Regions from separate parts of the Stenotrophomonas sp. STEN008 genome, predicted to be linked through region 1. Evidence: predicted binding sites of a transcription regulator. Region 1 holds the regulator's gene; the other holds the start of a gene.
What was found. The regulator FliA, encoded in region 1, starts transcription of late flagellar genes. The targets are predictions, from matches to a motif close to TAAAGTTTNNCNNNCNNNGGCCGATAA.
Positions count from the first base shown of each region.

Region 1 (8,723 bases):
CAGGTTGGTTTCGATGTTCCGCGGGTTCTCGCCCTGCGCGATCGAGATCAGGCCTTCGATGACCATCTCGCGGTCGCGGCTGTTGTGGGCGATCACTCCCTTCAGCTTGGCGGCGATCGGCAGGAACAGCAGGTTGGCCGACGCGATGCCGTAGATGGTGGCGGTGAAGGCGGCGGCGATGCCATGCCCCAGCTTGCTGGGGTCGGCCAGGTTCTTCATGACGGCGATCAGGCCCAGCACCGCACCGATGATGCCCAGCGTCGGCGCATAGATGCCCATGCCCTCGAAGACCTTGGCAGCGGCCTGGTCACGGTGTTCCTGGCTGCCCAGCTCGATCTCCAGCATGTGCCGGATCGATTCGGGCTCGACGCCGTCGACCAGCAGCTGCAGGCCTTTGCGCAGGAACGGATCCTGCTGCGCTTCCACCTGCGCTTCCAGGCCCAGCAGGCCCTGGCGGCGGGCGATGTTGCTCCACTCGACGATCTGCTGGATCAGCTCGCGACGATCGCTGTGCGGCGGGCGCACGACCCAGCGCACGATCCGGAAGGCATGCCTGAATACGGCGGGTGCGGTGTGCAGCAGGATCGCGGCGATGGTGCCGACGATGACGATCACGAACGCCGCAGGCGACCACAGGGACGCCAGTCCGGCGCCCTTGAGGATGCTGCCGCCGACCAGCGAGGCCAGGGCGAGAAAGAGTCCGATGAGGCTGAGTCTATCCATGGGTCCGGTATCGGCGTGTGTGAATGGGACTTGAGACACCGGTCGATCGCGTACAGACGGTAGTCACAGTTTCTGGTTCGCCGGGCCATGCCCGGCGAGCGTCATCGCAGGCCATCCACGTCGAGGATGAGGGCCATCCGGCCATCACCGATCAGCGTCGCACCGGCGTAGCCGCGCAGGCCGCGCAGGGCCTTCGGCAATGGCTTGATGACCACTTCCTCGCGCCCACGGACTTGGTCCACGACCAGGCCGAAGCGCGCCTCGCCGGCCTGCAGCACCACGATGGTGAGCAGCGCCGAGGCGGCGGGCGTCACATCCAGCCACTGGCGCAGATCGACCAGCGGCAGGGTGTGCGAGCGACGATCCAGCACCGCCCGGCCATCGAACCAGCCCAGCGAGGTGCGCGGTGCATGCAGCACTTCCATCACGCGCGCCAGCGGCAGCGCATAGACGTCCTCGCCGGCCTGCACCAGCAGGGTTGGCAGGATCGCCAGGGTCAGCGGCACGCGGATCAGGAAACGGCTGCCCCGGCCCAGTTCCGACTGGATCTGGATCTGCCCACTGAGCTCGCGGATGCGCGACTGCACCACATCCATGCCGACGCCGCGGCCGGAGATGTCGGTCACCTGCTGCTTGGTGGAGAAGCCGGGCAGAAACACCAGGTGCAGACATTCCTCGCTGCTCAGCCGGGCCGCCGCCTCCGGGTCGATCAAGCCCTTTTCGCGTGCTTTCGCGCGCAGTTTTTCCGGATCGATGCCGGCGCCATCGTCCTGCACCTCGATGCTGACGTAGTCGCCTTCCTGCTGGGCCGACAGACGCACGTGGCCCATGCGTGGCTTGCCCTGTGCTTCGCGCAGATCGGGCATCTCCACACCGTGGTCGATGGCGTTGCGGACCAGGTGCACCAGCGGGTCGGCCAGGGCCTCGACCAGGTTGCGGTCAAGCTCGGTTTCGGCGCCGACCAGCTCCAGGTCCACTTCCTTCTTCAGCGAGCGGGCAACATCGCGGGCGACCTTGGGGAAGCGCGAGAACACCTTGCCGACCGGTTGCATGCGCGTGCGCATCACTGCCGACTGCAGGCGCGCGGTGGCGATGTCCAGGGTCGACACGGCGCGGTCCAGTTCCTCGTCGCGCAGGCGCGCACGCAGGGTCTTGAGCCGGTTGCGCGACAGCACCAGCTCGCCGATCAGGTTGACGATCGCATCCAGCCGCTTGGTATCCACGCGCACGGTGTGCTCGGCCTCGGCCACCGGCTTGTTGGCCGCGGGCTTGGCCGCGGCGGCCGCGGGGCGCGGTGCGGGCAGTGCAGGCGCCGGCGGGGCAGTCACGGGTTTCGCGCCCGGGGCGGCGCCGCCGTGCAGCTGGTCAAGCAGGGCTTCGAACTCATCCTCGCTGATCAGGCCATCGTCGGCCTTGGCCGGCGTCGCCACCGCGGTGGGGGCGTTGCTGCCGTGCAGCTGATCGAGCAGGGCCTCGAACTCGTCGTCGGTGATCAGGTCACCGGCAGCGGGCGCGGCCGCTGCGGGAGCGGCGGCGGCCGGCGCAGCAGCGCCGTGCACGTCGAACTGGGCGATCAGGTCCGGCGGGGCATAGCCGGGTTCGTTGCCGGAAGACACGGCATCCAGCATCGATTGCAGGTAGTCCAGGGATTGCTGTGCGGCATCGAAGTGATGCGGCTGCAGCACCGCCTGGCCAGCGCGGGCGGCGCCCAGTGCCTCTTCGGCGGCATGGCACAGCTCGACCATGGCGGTGATGCCGAGGAAGCCGGCGCCGCCCTTGAGCGTGTGATAGCCACGGAACACGGCGTTGAGCTGGTCGGCGTCCTGCGGCGCCTGTTCCAGCGACACCAGCTGTTCGCCGAGGCGATCCAGGATTTCCTGTGCCTCGATGATGAAATCGGCGGTGATGTCGTCGGATACCGCGCTCATGCTTACAGTCCCAGGTCCGACAACAGGTCGTCGGCGTCGTTCTGAGAGACCGCGTGACGGTCCAGTCCCTTCAGTGCCGGTCCGGCCAGCGCCGGATCGGTGCGATGCTGCTCCGGTGGCAGGCCCAGCGCGCCAAAGCCTTCGTGCACGCGGCGGACGATGCCGACCACGCGACGGATGATCTGTCCGGTCAGGTCCTGATAGCTCTGGGTCAGGGCAATCTCGGTCAGGTTGTGGCGGATGCGTTCCAGCTGCGCATCCTGCCCCGGCTGCAGGCCTTCGGCGCGCAGCTGTTCGGTGAGGCTGCGGCACTCTTCGGCCAGGTCCAGGGTGCGGTGCGTGGCCTGTTCGGTCATCGCCACCACATGGTCCAGGCGCGCGCAGGCGTCGTCCAGCTCGCCCGCCTCGCTGGGGACGGTCGGCAGTTCGCCCAGGGCCTGGCCCAGTTCGCGGGCCAGCCGTGACAGGCCGCTCATCATCGGCTGCGTGCGTGCGGCCACCAGGGCATCGATGCGCTGGCGCCAGGCGCTCTCGTCGCCGGATTCGAGCGCGTCGAGGGCTTCCTGCAGGCGCAGGGCGAGGGCGTTCTTGTCGACCGTGGCGTCCATCAGGCGCTGGCCGCCAGGCGTTCGAAGATCTTGCCCAGTTTCTCTTCCAGCGTCTGCGCGGTGAACGGCTTGATGATGTAGCCGTTCACGCCGCTCTGCGCCGCTTCGATGATCTGCTCGCGCTTGGCCTCGGCGGTGACCATCAGGACCGGCAGGGTCTTGAGCTTGGCATCGGCGCGGATCGCCTTGAGCAGCTCGATGCCGGTCATCACCGGCATGTTCCAGTCGGTGACCACGAAGTCGAACGGCTGGCTCTGCAGCATCGACAGTGCGGCATGCCCGTCCTCGGCTTCGGCGGTGTTGGTGAAGCCCAGATCGCCCAGCAGATTCTTGACGATGCGGCGCATGGTCGAGAAGTCGTCGACGATCAGGATGCGCATGTTCTTGTTCAAAGCGGAGTTCCTTTGTTGTTCAGTCGCCCGCGGTGGCCGTGGCCGCCGCAGGCATGTTCATTCTTCAAGCCCGGCATCCGCGGCCTCGAAGATCTTCAGCCGGCCGCGCAGGCGCAGCACGGCCTGGCCGTGGATCTGGCAGACGCGCGATTCGCTCACGCCGAGCACCGCGCCGATCTCCTTCAGGTTCAGCTCCTGCTCGTAGTACAGCGAGAGCACCAGCTGTTCGCGTTCGGGCAGATGGCCGATGGCCTTGCCCAGTTCGCGGCCGAATTCGCCACGTTCCAGGACCTGCTGCGGTGTGGGTCCGCCCTGGGCGACGGTGTCCAGTTCGCCCTGGTCTTCGATGCGCGATTCCAGGCTCAGCACCTGGCCGCGCGAGGCGTCCTCCATCAGCCGCAGGTATTCGGGCAGTGGCATGTCCATGGCCGCCGCCACCTCGGTGGCACTGGCTGCACGGCCCGTGGTCTGCTCCAGGCGGCGGATGGTGGCGGCCGCATCGCGGGCGCGCCGATGCACCGATCGCGGTACCCAGTCGCCGCGGCGGATCTCGTCGATCATCGAGCCGCGGATGCGGATCGAGGCATAGGTCTCGAACGAGGCACCCTGGTCGGCGTCGTAGCTGCGCGAGGCTTCGATCAGGCCCATCATGCCGGCCTGGATCAGGTCGTCCACTTCGACGCTGGCCGGCAGGCGTGCGGCCAGGTGATGGGCGATGCGCCGCACCAGGTCCGAGTGCTGGGCGATGACCTCGGTCGCCGCCGAGCGCTGGACTTCCCTGTACTGGGCCGCGCCTTTCATGCTGCCACCCCGCGTTGCTTGAGGATGCGCTCGAGGAAGAATTCAACGCCACCGCGTGGCTCGGTGGGGGCCTGCCAGCGGGCGGTGCGACGGGCGATCTCGGTGATCGCCAGCGCCGCCGGGCTGGATGGATAGGCCTTCACCACCGGCTGCTGGCGCTGCACCGACAGGCGCAGCCAGTCATCCTGCGGCACGCAGCCCAGGTAGTTCAGCGAGACATCGGCAAGGAACTTCTCGCAGACCCGGGTCAGCTTTTCATACAGCACGCGGCCCTCGTTGGGGTCGCGCACCATGTTGGCCACCACCTGGATGCGGTCCACGCCGCGCTCGCGCGACAGCACCTTGATCAGTGCGTAGGCGTCGGTGATCGAGGCCGGCTCGTCGCAGACCACGACAACGGTGTCCTGTGCGGCCTGGCAGAAAGTCAGTACGCCATCGGTGATGCCGGCGGCGGTGTCCACCACCATGATGTCCAGCTCGCGTTCCAGTTCGGAGAACACGTTCACCAAGCCGATGTGCTCGGCCGGGGCCAGCTCGGCCATGTGCCGCCGACCGGACGCGGCCGGCACCACCAGCACGCCGTTCGGACCTTCGACGATCACGTCTTCCAGCGAGCAGCGGCCGGCGACCAGATCCGCCAGGGTGTGGGTGGGATTCAGGCCCAGGATCACGTCGATGTTGGCCAGGCCCAGGTCGGCGTCGAGCAGCAGCGTGCGCTTGCCCATGCCGGCCAGCGCCACGGCCAGGTTGGCCGAGACGTTGGTCTTGCCGACGCCGCCCTTGCCGCCGGTCACGGCGATGGTGCGCACAGGGCCGAGCGGCTCGCTGCGGGTGGCCGACAGCGGGAAGGTCTTGGTCAGCTTGGCGTACTCACGCGACGGCATGGTTCAACTCCGGGTTGCAGGGCATATCGGCCGCTCGGCGCAAATCTTCAAGGCGAAGTACAAGATTGGCCGCGCTGGCCCGGTGCAGGTCGTCCGGAACGTCCTGGCCATCGGTCACCCAGGTGATCGGCAGCGCGTGGTCTACCGCCACTGACAGGGCGTTGCCGAAGCGGCCGGTCTCATCCAGCTTGCTCAGCACCAGGCCCTGCAGGTTGGCCGAGCCGAAGCGGCGCACCACCTCGTCCATGTCGCCAAAGCTGGTATTGGCCGGCAGCACCAGCAGAGTGCGGACCTGGCGGGCGGCACGCAGCCACTGCAGCTGCGCGGCCAGGGCGCGGTCACGCGGGCCCAGGCCGGCGGTATCGATCAGCACCAGCTTGTAGTCCTTCAGCCGCTCCAGCAGCTGGTCCAGGTCGGTACCGCTGTTGGCTTCATGCACCGCGATGCCGAGCTGGCGGCCATAGCCGTACAGCTGCTCGCGGGCACCGATGCGCAGCGTGTCGGTGGTGACCAGGGCCACATCGCGCGGCGCGTGCTTCTCGGCGAAGCGCGAGGCGAGCTTGGCGATGGTGGTGGTCTTGCCGGCCCCGGTCGGACCGACCAGAGCGATCACGCCGCCTTCTTCCAGCGGATCGACCGGCGCGATCGGCAGCCTGCGCGAGATCAGGCCCAGCATCAGCCCGCGGCCCCGGTGGGCTTCGGTTTCCAGCGGTATCTGCATGGCCACATCGCGGGCCAGCCCGGCATCGAATCCGTACTCGTCCATCAGGTCCAGGGCGGTCGCCCGCACCGGGCAGCCGCGCAGGCGCTCGTCGGTGAAGCGGTTCATCTCGCGCTCGATGACCTGGCGCATGCCGGCCACTTCGTGGCGCAGCTGGCGGATCTCGGCATCGTCCTGTGCAACCACCGTCAGTACCGGCGTCGGGGCAAGGAGCGGCGCCGGGGCCGGCGCGGTCTCCGCTTCAGCGGCAGCGGCAGGGGCTGGCGTGGTCTCGGCAACGTCCTGCGCGTACGGCGGCTCGGGGTGCACGGACTCGGCCTGCGCAGTGGCCGCAGCGGTGATCGGCAGCGGCGGCGGCAGAACTGCCGGCGCGGGGGATTCGTGATGCTCGTCCTGCGGCGGGTCGATCAGGAAACGGGCGCGGTTGGCGGGCGCCGGTGCGGGAGCCACGACGGCGCTCGCGAACGGCGCGAAGATCTGCTCCGGCAGTGCCGGATCGTTGACGGTGGCACGCGCCAGGGTGGCAGCGAAGCCGGAACTGCCGCGGGTGGGCACGATCTCGTCCGCACTGTCCAGGGTGCGGCCGGTGGCACCGACGGCCGCGCGGGCGAGGGCGGCCACGGCCGATGTGGTGGCCGTCACCGGCTGCTGGGCCGGTGTCGCGGAGCGGCGACGGGTGACCGCGGCGATCACTGCATCCGCGGCGGTGCGCGGTTTCGGCGGCGGCGGAGCCAAGTCGCGCCGCGAGGCTTCCAGCGCGCGTTGCACCGCGCTCTCGTCATAGTTGGCTGCGGCGACGATCTCGACGCCTTCCTCGATCCGGCGGTTGGACAGGATCACAGCATCGGGACCATGTTCCTTGCGCACCAGGTTCATGGCCGAGCGCATGTCGGCGGCGACGAATCGTTTGATTTTCATGCTGTGGTCACGGGACGGGGACGGCGGGGTGGGGGTGGGAGAACGCGGGTGGTCGGTGGTCTGCACGGAACGGGTTCCCCTTGGCATCTGTCTGTTGCGGTGGTTCGAAGGTGGTGTCTGTTTTCTGACGCATCGGTGGGCGGCGTCAGCTGATCGTTCCGACCAGCTTCAGGCGCTTGTCCTCCGGCACTTCGCTGTACGCCAGTACCGACAGCGACGGAACGCTGTGACGGACCAGGCGTGCCAACGCGGCACGTACCGGGCCGGGAACCAGCACGACCGCGGGCTCGTTGCGGGCTTCCTGCTTGCTGACACATTCGGCCAGACTCTGATGCAGTCGCTCGGCAAGCCCGGGTTCCAGCGCGGCGCCGTTGCCCTGCGTGGACTCCTGCAAGACGCGTTCCAATTGCGGGTTGAGGGTGAACACCGGCAGCTCCGCCGACATTCCGGCGATCTCCTGCACGATGAAGCGGCCGAGCGCGGTGCGCACTGCGGCGGTGAGCGTGGCCGGGTCTTGGCTGGACGGCGCGTGCTCCACCAGTGCTTCGGCGATCTTGCGCAGCTGGCGGATCGGAATGCGTTCCACCAGCAGGTTCTGCAGCACCCGCACCACGGCCGACAACGGCAGCGCCTTGGGCGTCAGATCTTCGACGAGCTTGGGCGCGCTCTTGGCGAGGTTGGCCAGCAGGTGCTGCACCTCTTCGTGGCCCAGCAGCTCCGGCGCATGCTCGCGGATCAGGTGGGAAAGATGGGTGGCGACCACGGTGGCCGGGTCGACCACGGTGTAGCCCATGGTTTCGGCCTGGGCGCGCTGGTGCGGCTGGATCCAGGTAGCGTCCAGGCCGAAGGCGGGATCCTTGCCGGCGATGCCGTCCAGCGGGCCGAGCGCACTGCCGGGGTCCAGCGCCAGTTCGCGGTCGGGATGGATCTCGGCGGTTGCCACCGGCACGCCATGTACCAGCACGCGGTAGCCGTTGGCCGGCAGTTCCAGGTTGTCGCGGATGTGCACGGATGGAATCAGGAATCCCACGTCCTGGGTCAGCTTGCGCCGCACGCCCTTGATGCGTGCCATGAGTTCGCCGCCCTGATTGCTGTCCACCAGCGGAATCAGCCGGTAACCGACCTCCAGCCCCAGCGGGTCGACCGGGCGCAGTTCGTCCCAGCTCAGTTCCGCGGTGGGGGCCGGCGCCGCCGGTCGGCCCAGCGCACTGACCGCGCCGGGGTCGCTGCCGGCAGCGTCGCTCGGGGCCGGGGCCTGTCCCTTCCGGTACAGCTTCCAGGCGATGAAGCCGAGAATGGAGGCAAGCGTCAGGAAAGCGACGTTGGGCATGCCGGGCACCAGGCCGACCAGGCCGATGATGCCGGCCGTGATGGCCAGGGCACGGTACTGGCCGAACACCTGGCCGGTCATCGCCTGTGCCATGTCCTGCGAGCGCGAGGCACGGGTGACCAGCATCGCCACTGCGCTGGAAACCAGCAGGGCCGGCAGCTGCGCCACCAGACCGTCACCGATGGACAGCAGGGTGTAGGTCGCAGCGGCATCGCCGAACGGCATGCCATGCTGCAGCACGCCCACGGCGAGGCCACCGAGCATGTTGATGAACAGGATCAGGATGCCGGCAATCGCATCACCCCGGATGAACTTGCTGGCGCCGTCCATCGCGCCATAGAAGTCGGCTTCCTCGCGGACCTCCTCGCGGCGCAGCTTGGCTTCTTCGCGCGTCAGCAGGCCGGCGTTGAGATCGGCA
Region 1 is NZ_JBRRET010000005.1:146,851-155,573, reverse strand. Features, by position in the region: gene ACVOME_RS04510 (flagellar motor protein) at 1-723, opposite strand, end outside; gene ACVOME_RS04505 (chemotaxis protein CheA) at 825-2,651, opposite strand; gene ACVOME_RS04500 (protein phosphatase CheZ) at 2,654-3,259, opposite strand; gene cheY (chemotaxis response regulator CheY) at 3,259-3,651, opposite strand; gene ACVOME_RS04490 (RNA polymerase sigma factor FliA) at 3,709-4,452, opposite strand; gene ACVOME_RS04485 (MinD/ParA family ATP-binding protein) at 4,449-5,336, opposite strand; gene flhF (flagellar biosynthesis GTPase FlhF) at 5,323-6,975, opposite strand; gene flhA (flagellar biosynthesis protein FlhA) at 7,121-8,723, opposite strand, start outside.

Region 2 (8,723 bases), on a different contig from region 1:
GCTCGAACAGGGCATGCGCGGCGACACCCGGGTAAGGGGCTGGATAACCGAACAGCGCGGCAGCCACTACGAAGTCAGCATGATCGGCGACGGCGCAGTGGTCCTGTATAGGGCCGCCACCGACGCGCAGGGAAGGATGACCGGCGCAACCGAGACTCTGGATGTTCCAGCGGCGCCAACGACCTACCAGGCCGGCGCTGCCGCCGCACGGGCGCTGGCGCTGAACAGCGCCTTCGACGCCTGCGCGCAGACCTACAACAGCGTGGTTCTTCCGGCGCCCGGTACGGCCGCCGATGCGTGGACGGTCTACCTGCTGCCCGCCACCACCGATCCTGCCGTAGTTCCGCTGGGCGGCACGCATCGTCTCGACATCGCCCACGGTCGGATCGTCTTCCGCCGCGCCTTCACCCACAGCTGCATCCAGCTGAAGCGTGCGCCACCCGGTGCGGCGATGTTCATCACCCATCTGCAGGACCCGACACCGACCGAGATCCATGTGTTCTGGAGCCTGTGGGCCCGCTCGCCGCTGTACGTCTCCACGGGTAAGGACGTGATCTGGAAGATCGAGGACGGCCGCATCCGCCGCATGCAGGACTGACCGGCCACCACGCGCGAACACGTGGCGGCCCGTGCCTTGAGGCGGCTGCCGACGGTCAGGCCGCGCGTGCTGCCACCGTGCGGACTGCACCGCTCTGCTCGATATGGAACACCGCGACCGACGCGGTCAGCGCATTGGCCTGCTCTTCCAGCGCGCGGCTGGCGGCAGTGGCTTCTTCCACCAGTGCGGCATTCTGCTGGGTCACCTGATCCATCTGCACCACCACCTGATTGACCTGTTCGATGCCGGCCGCCTGTTCCTTGCTCGCCGCAGCGATGTCACTCATCAGCTGGTTGGTGCGTGCGCTGGCCTGTGCCAAGCGGGCAATGGCCGCTTCCGACTCGACCGTGACCGCCAGACCGCTCTGCACCTTGCCTGCCGCCTCTTCGATGAGTTCCTTGATCTCCTTGGCGGCGATGCCCGCACGCTGCGCCAGCGTGCGCACTTCACTGGCGACCACGGCAAAGCCGCGGCCCTGCTCACCCGCGCGGGCAGCTTCCACCGCAGCGTTCAAGGCCAGGATGTTGGTCTGGAAGGCGATGCCATCGATGACCGTGGAGATTTCCGAGATGCGCGCCGAGGACTGATCGATCTCTCCCATCACAGATGCCATCTGTGCCATTGCCTGTTCGGTGGCCCGCACCGCCGCGCCGGCAGCGTGTGCCTCGCTGTCGGCCTGGCGGGCCAGCTCGGCATTCTGGCGGACGGTCGAGGTCAGTTCTTCCATCGATGCCGCCGCTTCTTCCAGGTTGGCGGCCTGCTGTTCGGTACGGCGCGACAGGTCGCTGTTGCCGGCGGCGAGCTCCTGCGCGGCAGTGTTGATGCTGTCGGCAGCGTCCTGGATGCCGCGCACGATGCCGGTCAGCTGGGCCGTGGTGGTGTTGGCATCGTCGCGCATGCGGGCGAACACGCCGTCGTAGTGACCGTCCATGCGCGCAGTGAGGTCGCCCCCGGAGATCGCGCGCAGCACATCGGAGACGTCGGCGATGCTGGCCTGCGAACTGGCCATCATGCCGTTGAGCTGCTCGACCATCGCCCTGAACTGATACTGGAACGCACTGGCATCCCCACGCACGCTGAAATCTCCGGCGCGCGCCGCGCGGACCAGGTCGTCAATCTGGGTGTTGACTGCCAGCAGGCTCTGTTTCACTGCGGCCAGGGTGCGGGTCAGCGTACCCTTCTCGCCGGGATAGTCCGGAAGGTCGCGGCTGAGGTCGCCGATGGCATAGCGCTGCATGACCTCGGCCATCAGCAGTTCCACCTGCACGTGTGATTCCACCAGGCTGTTGGTGGCCTGCACCATGCGCCCGAAATCGCCCGGAAACGCGCTGGCGTCCATGCGGTAGCGGATCGCACCCGCCTCGTGCTGCTCGGCCATGTGCATCTGCGCCCCGATGGCGGCCTGCACGCTCTGCCGCACGCTGGCCATCGCCTCGCCCAGCCGGGTCAGCTCGTCACGGCCGCCGAGGCGGAATTCCTGGTCCAGCTGGCCCTTGGACAGGCGCTCGGCCAGGTTCACCGCGCGTGCCAGCGGACCGGTCAGGCTGCGACCGATCATCACCGAGGCGGCAATGCCGACCAGCAGGGCCACGCCTCCCAGCACCAGCAACTGCAGCAGACTGCGTTCACCCAGGCGGATCGCCTCGGCGGCGGCCTCGCGGCTTTCCTTCTCTTCGAAGTCGACTCCCTCGGACAACGCCTTGTTCCAGCCGTTGGCCGCGTCCTGCACCGGCCCCAGGGTCAGTGCCACGGCAGCGGGGTAGTCGCCCTGCTCCATCAGTTCGCTGGTCTGCTTGTTGAGCGGGCGCGCAAGGGCGCGCTTGGCCGCGATGGTTTCAGCGATGGCCTTGCCCTCTGCATCGCCCGGCAGGGCCTGATAGGCGGACCAATCCGCCTCGTAGCGCTTGACCAGGTCGGCAATGCGCTTCTCGTCGCTGCCGCGCTCTTCGCCCTGGCGGATCAGCATTTCGCGGCGCACTACCATCATCTGGTTGTTGGCATCGAGCATCTGCGACAGCAGGCGTACCTTGGCCACACTGACGTCGACCACCTGCTGCATCGCGCGCTTCTGCACGACACTGGCGGTGGCGCCGGTGGCCACCACGGCCGCGACCAGCAGCAGCAACAGGCCAAAGCCCAGCCCAAGACGCCAGGCAACCCTGACATTCCTCAAGTAATCCATGGGTACATCCAAAACGGGGGGATGCGCCCGTATCGGCCGCGCCACCGGCAATCTTGATCGGCAACAAGCACGGGCGTCGGCAGCCGTTCACCTTGGTGAGGCTCCGCCCCGTACTTCTGCGACAAGGGCCTGAGCCACGCCGGGGCTGCCCTGCTCATGCCGGCATCAGGTTGCTTTCACGGAGGCTGCGCAGCCTCTGCGGGCAGGGTGGAGCTGCCATCTGCCGGAGATCTTCATGCCCGTGTACCGCCCCGCCCTGCTCGCCCTGTCCTTGCTGGTGTCGCCCGCCTTCGCGCAGGTACCGCCGCCGGCCCAGCTGCCGGAGCCCATTGCCGAGAAGGCCGGACCCGATACAGCAGCCCGCTCGCCGCTGCACGCCCAAGTGTTGCTGGATCGCGCCAATTTCTCCCCGGGCGAGATAGACGGTGAAGTCGGCAGCAACCAGCATCGGGCCGTGGCCGGCTTCCAGGCGGCACACGGCCTGACGGTGAGCGGAGAGCTGGACGACAGCACCTGGGAGGCTCTCCAGGCCGAGACGATCGCGCCGCTGGCCAACTACACGCTGACGGCCGAGGATGTTGCCGGTCCGTTCCAGTCCATTCCCAAGAAACCCGCCGCACAGGCAAAGCTGAAGTCGCTGGGTTACAGCAGCGTCGAGGAAGCGCTCGGTGAACGCTTCCACGCGTCCCCTGCCCTTCTGAAGTTGCTCAACCCCGGCGTCGATCTGGCCAAGGCCGGCAGCCGTATCCAGGTGCCCAACATCGCCCCCGCGGCATTGCCGAAGGCGGCGAAGATCGTGGTCGACAAGTCCGATTCCACTCTTCAGTTGCTGGATGCGCAGGGCAAGGTGATCGCACAGGTGCCGGTTTCGTCCGGCAGCCAGCACGATCCGCTGCCGATCGGTGAATGGAAGATTCTCGGCGTCCATCGCGACCCGCCGTTCCACTACAACCCCAAGCTGTTCTGGGATGCGCGCAAAGGCGAGAAGAAGGCCACGCTGCCGCCCGGTCCGAACAATCCGGTCGGCCGGGTCTGGATCGATCTGTCCAAACCCCACTATGGCCTGCACGGAACGCCGGTACCCGGGCATGTCGGCAAGACTGAATCGCATGGCTGCGTGCGCATGACCAACTGGGATGCACTGCGCGTGGCCGATGCGGTGGATACCTCTGTCCCCGTGGTGATGCAGGAGTGAACCGATGCGACTTTCGCAGTTCATCGTGCTGGGCGTGCTGGTGGGTGTGGGAATGGGCTTGTGGCTGCGCCGCGATGCGGGTGAGCCAGTAGCGGTTGCCCGGCCTGCAGCACCACCTGCGGTGGCTGCGGGGCCGGAGGTTGCGGCTGCGACGCCGCGTCTGGGCGCTGCGGCTCCCACGGCGGTGCCGCCGTCCAGCGCCACCGATGCGCCAAGCGGCCTGCTGCTGCCGGTGCAGGGCGTACTGCCTTCGCAGCTGCGCGATACCTTCACCGATGCCCGCAGCGAAGGGCGCGTGCATGATGCAATCGACATCATGGCCGACGCAGGAACTCCGGTGCTGGCAGTGGCCGATGGGACGGTGGAAAAGCTGTTCGACAGCAAGCGTGGGGGGCTGACGATCTACCAGTTCGAGCCGAGCGGGCACTGGTGCTACTACTACGCCCACCTGCAACGCTATGCCGATGGCCTGGCCGAAAAGCAGGTGATCAAGCGTGGCGAGGTGATTGGCTACGTAGGCAGCACCGGCAACGCCAGCGCCGAGGCCCCGCACCTGCATTTCGAAGTGCACGTGCTGGGGCCGGAGAAGCAGTGGTGGAAGGGGGAATCGATCAATCCGTACCCGCTGTTGCAGGCGGGAGGGTAGCGCGTGTGCCGCGTGGCAGAGCCAGTCGCAGTGATGCCCGATTTGGGCACGATCCTAGCCGTATTGGGTATCTGACAAGTACCCCGCCGGGCATGGCCCGGCGCTACCGGCGTCGCCACCGCCGCAGCGCGATGCTGGCGGTCGCCAGCCCGCCACCGGCAATCAGTAACAGCAGTGCCAGGGGCTGCCAGAAGAAGAACGGCCACAGACCTCCAGCACGGTCAGCCGCAGCCAGGAACGCCCGCGCGGACGTGCGTCGCCGCGCCCATAGCCGAAGTACGAGGCGGCAATTCCAGCGGACTCAACCGATTCCAGCGCGGGTGATGCCGGAGCCCGGCACGCCCGAACGCGCGCCAGCGCGGAAGTCAGTCTGAAGCGCGTGAACCCACCCGATACCTCGCCAGATGGCGAGGCCAGGCATCGCACATGCGGAAGGGCGTCAGGCCGGCCTGACTTCTCTGCAGACCGGCTCGGCAAGTTCGCGGCAGGCGAAGAACAGCCCTTCCACCCCACCTTCGTCCAGGTGCCTGCGCGGCGTCGCCGTGGTGGCGCAACGGTTGGCCGCATGCAGCATCTCCACCGCGGTGAGGATGCCCACGGCCGCACGGTCGATCCGCGCCAAGGACTGACGTCGTCCGTCGGACAGGTTCTCCTCCGGCCACAACATGCCATCGGAGCCCTCGCCATCACGGATGCGGGTGAGGCAGCCCTGGAACGTGCTGAGATCGTCGGCGGGATTGGCGTCGTCGTTGATGGGCTCAACAACATGGAACGGCGGGGTCTTGCGAGCGGTCATGGTGTCGGCTTCCGTGGCTGTACTTGACAGCGCCACCGCCGACAGATGAAACCGGCCCAAACTGAAGCGCCGCGACCCCACAGGGAGTCGCGGCGCTCTTTTTTCAATTGAACAGCGTTACCACCACGCCGGACATGGCCCGGCGCTACCTCAGGCGAACGGATCCTGCAGGACCATGGTGTGGTCGCGATCGGGGCCGGTCGAGACGATGCTGATCGGGCAGCCCGCCAGCTCCTCCAGCGAACGCAGGTAGGCGCGCGCGGCCGGCGGCAGGTCATCCCATTGGGTGATGCCGTGGGTGTTCTCGCTCCAGCCCGGGAACTCCAGGTACACCGGGGTGCACTCTTCCCAGCCCTGCGCGTCCAGCGGTGCGTACTCGGTACGCTTGCCGCGGTATTCGTAGGCGATGCAGACCTTCAGCTTCTCCATGCCGTCCAGCACGTCCAGCTTGGTGATGCACAAGCCGCTGATGCCGTTGATGGCCACGGCGCGCTTGAGCGCGACGATATCCATCCAGCCGCAGCGACGCGGACGGCCGGTCGAGGCGCCGTACTCGGCACCGCGGTCGCGGATGCCCTGGCCGATCTCATCGTCCAGTTCGGTCGGGAACGGACCGCCGCCGACGCGGGTGGCGTAGGCCTTGGCGATGCCCAGCACGTAGTCGATCGCATCGGCACCCACGCCGGCGCCGGCCAGTGCGCCGCCGACGGTGGTGTTGGAGCTGGTGACGTACGGATAGGTGCCGTGGTCGATGTCCAGCAGCGCGCCCTGCGCGCCTTCGAACAGCACGCGCTTACCCTGCTTGCGCAGGTCGTGCAGGATACCGGCGACGTCGGACTTCATCGGCTCGACGTACTCGCCGAAGGCAAGTGCCTCGTCGTAGGTCTTCTGGAAGTCGATCGCGTCGGTGTTGAGGTACTTGGTCAGCACGAAGTTGTGGTAATCCAGCGCGGTGCGCAGGAGTTCTTCCAGCTGCTTGGGGTAATGCAGGTCGGCGATGCGGATGCCGCGACGTGCCACCTTGTCTTCGTAGGCCGGGCCGATGCCACGCCCGGTGGTGCCGATCGCCTTGCCGCCGGCAGCGCGTTCGCGCGCCTGGTCTAGGGCGATGTGGTACGGCATGATCAGCGGCGCGGCCGGGGAGATCTTCAGGCGCGAACGCACTTCCACGCCGGAGGTTTCCAGCTCGGCGATTTCCTTCTGCAGCGCGGCCGGCGAGATCACCACGCCGTTGCCGATCAGGCACAGTGCGTCGTCGCGCAGGATGCCGGACGGGATCAGGTGCAGGACGGTCTTCTTGCCGTTGATGACCAGCGTGTGGCCGGCATTGTGGCCGCCCTGGAAGCGCACGACCGCGCCGATTTCCTCAGTGAGCAGATCGACGATCTTGCCCTTGCCTTCATCGCCCCACTGGGCACCCAACACTACGACAGACTGACCCATGACGGGCTCCTCGATTTGTTGCGGCCATCGGGGCCGCGGACGGGTAAACCGTGGCGGGGGTGCCCAGCGCGGTCATGGCGGCTCCAAACGGGGAGCGGCCGGCGATGGATGGCCCAGACACGGAAAAAGCCGAACGGGGGAGGCCCGTCCGGCTTTTGTGCATTATCCGGGTTTCCGGGGTCGGGTGCCACCTTTCCGACGGACGGCTTCACCCAGCGGTCAGGGGCCCGAAACGGGGTCAGATCCCTTTCCTGCGGAAAGGAATATGACCCGCTGCTAATGCCGTGCCCACCACAGCAGGCTCAGGCCGGCCAGCAGGATCAGGCCGCCAAAGCTGCGCAGGGCCGGTCCAGGCAGGTCCAGCAGGCGCTCGGCCATGCGCTTCCAGGCCAGCGGGGCCGCGAACAGGAACAGGCCTTCCAGCACCGCGACCAGGCACACGGCCGCGAACAGGTCTTTCATCGGGAACTCCAGAAATGGCACGGGGCCCGGCATCTGGCCGGGCCCCGTGGGTAGTGCGTGCGACCTCAGCGATCGCTCTTGAGGTACTGCAGGAACGGGTCGTTCTTGTCGAGCACGATCACGCCGTTGCCATCGGTCATGGAGCCACGGTAGGCCTCCAGGCTGCGGTAGAAGGCGTAGAACGCCGGATCGGCAGAACCGGCCTTGCCATAGATGCGCGCGGCATCGGCATCACCTTCACCGCGCAGGCGCTGGGCATCACGCTCGGCTTCGGCGATCAGCACGGTGCTGTCGCGGTCGGCCTGGGCGCGGATCGTCAGCGACTGCTCCTCGCCTTCGGCGCGCAGCTTGGCGGCCTCCTGCTTGCGCTGGGCGCGCATGCGCTCATACACGTCGTTGATGACCTGGCTGTCGGTCGGCAGATCGACCTGCTTGATGCGCAGATCGATCATCTGCATGCCCAGCCCCGCCACCGCCTCGTTGATGCCCTTCAGCTGCTCGGCGATCAGCTCGCTGCGGTCGCCGGACACCAACTGCTGCAGGGTGCGCGAGTTGATCTGGTTGCGCAGCGAGTCGGTGATGATCGGTGCCAGGCGGGCATTGGCGATGCGCGGATCGCCGCCGGTGGCACGGAAGTAGTCACCCACGTTGGAGATGTAGCCGATCGCGAAGAAGTCGACGCTGACGTCCTTCTGCTCGGCGGTGAAGTAACGCGCAGGGGCAGTATCAAGCACCTGGAAGCGGCGGTCGAAGACCTTCACCGTTTCCACGATCGGCAGCTTGAAGTGCAGGCCCGGCTTGATGTCCGAGCGCACTACCTTGCCCAGGTTCAGGACCATGGCGGTCTGGTCCTCGCGGACCACGTACACCGAGCCCAGCAGGCCCAGCACCACCGCCACGATCACGGCGATCCAGATTGGACTCTTCATCGGCTGCCCTCCTCACGGCCGCTCGGTCGCCCGGTCGGGCGGCCCGTGGGCCGGCCCGGATCACGGGAAGGTTCCGCCGCCGTGGTACCCGGCAACGAAGGCATCACCACGTCCGGATTCGGCACGCCGGCGGCCGACGTCGCAGGACGGGTATCGCCGGTCATCGGCACGTAGATCAGCTGGCGGCCATCGCCACCGATCACCTTGCGGTTCTCGCTCAGCACCTGCTGCACCGTTTCCAGCCACAGGCGCTTGCGGGTCACGTCCGGCGCATCCTTGTACTGGGCCTGCAGCAGGCTGAAGCGCTGTGCATCACCCTCGGCCTTGGACACCACGGCCTGCTTGTAGCCTTCGGCGGTGGTACGGGCGCGCGAGGCCTGGCCTCGTGCTTCCGGCACGACCTTGGCGGCGTAGGCCTGGGCTTCGTTGATCAGGCGTTCCTTGACCTGCTGCGCACCGTTGACCTCGTCGA
Region 2 is NZ_JBRRET010000025.1:1,199-9,921, forward strand. Features, by position in the region: gene ACVOME_RS12620 (hypothetical protein) at 1-598, shown strand, start outside; gene ACVOME_RS12625 (methyl-accepting chemotaxis protein) at 654-2,780, opposite strand; gene ACVOME_RS12630 (L,D-transpeptidase family protein) at 3,016-3,975, shown strand; gene ACVOME_RS12635 (M23 family metallopeptidase) at 3,980-4,621, shown strand; partial or broken gene ACVOME_RS12640 (hypothetical protein) at 4,725-4,988, opposite strand; gene ACVOME_RS12645 (hypothetical protein) at 5,061-5,417, opposite strand; gene ACVOME_RS12650 (adenylosuccinate synthase) at 5,568-6,860, opposite strand; gene ACVOME_RS12655 (DUF2065 domain-containing protein) at 7,137-7,322, opposite strand; gene hflC (protease modulator HflC) at 7,388-8,251, opposite strand; gene hflK (FtsH protease activity modulator HflK) at 8,248-8,723, opposite strand, start outside.
Region 2: the regulator FliA is predicted to act here: its motif matches at 2,810-2,836, upstream of ACVOME_RS12625 (methyl-accepting chemotaxis protein).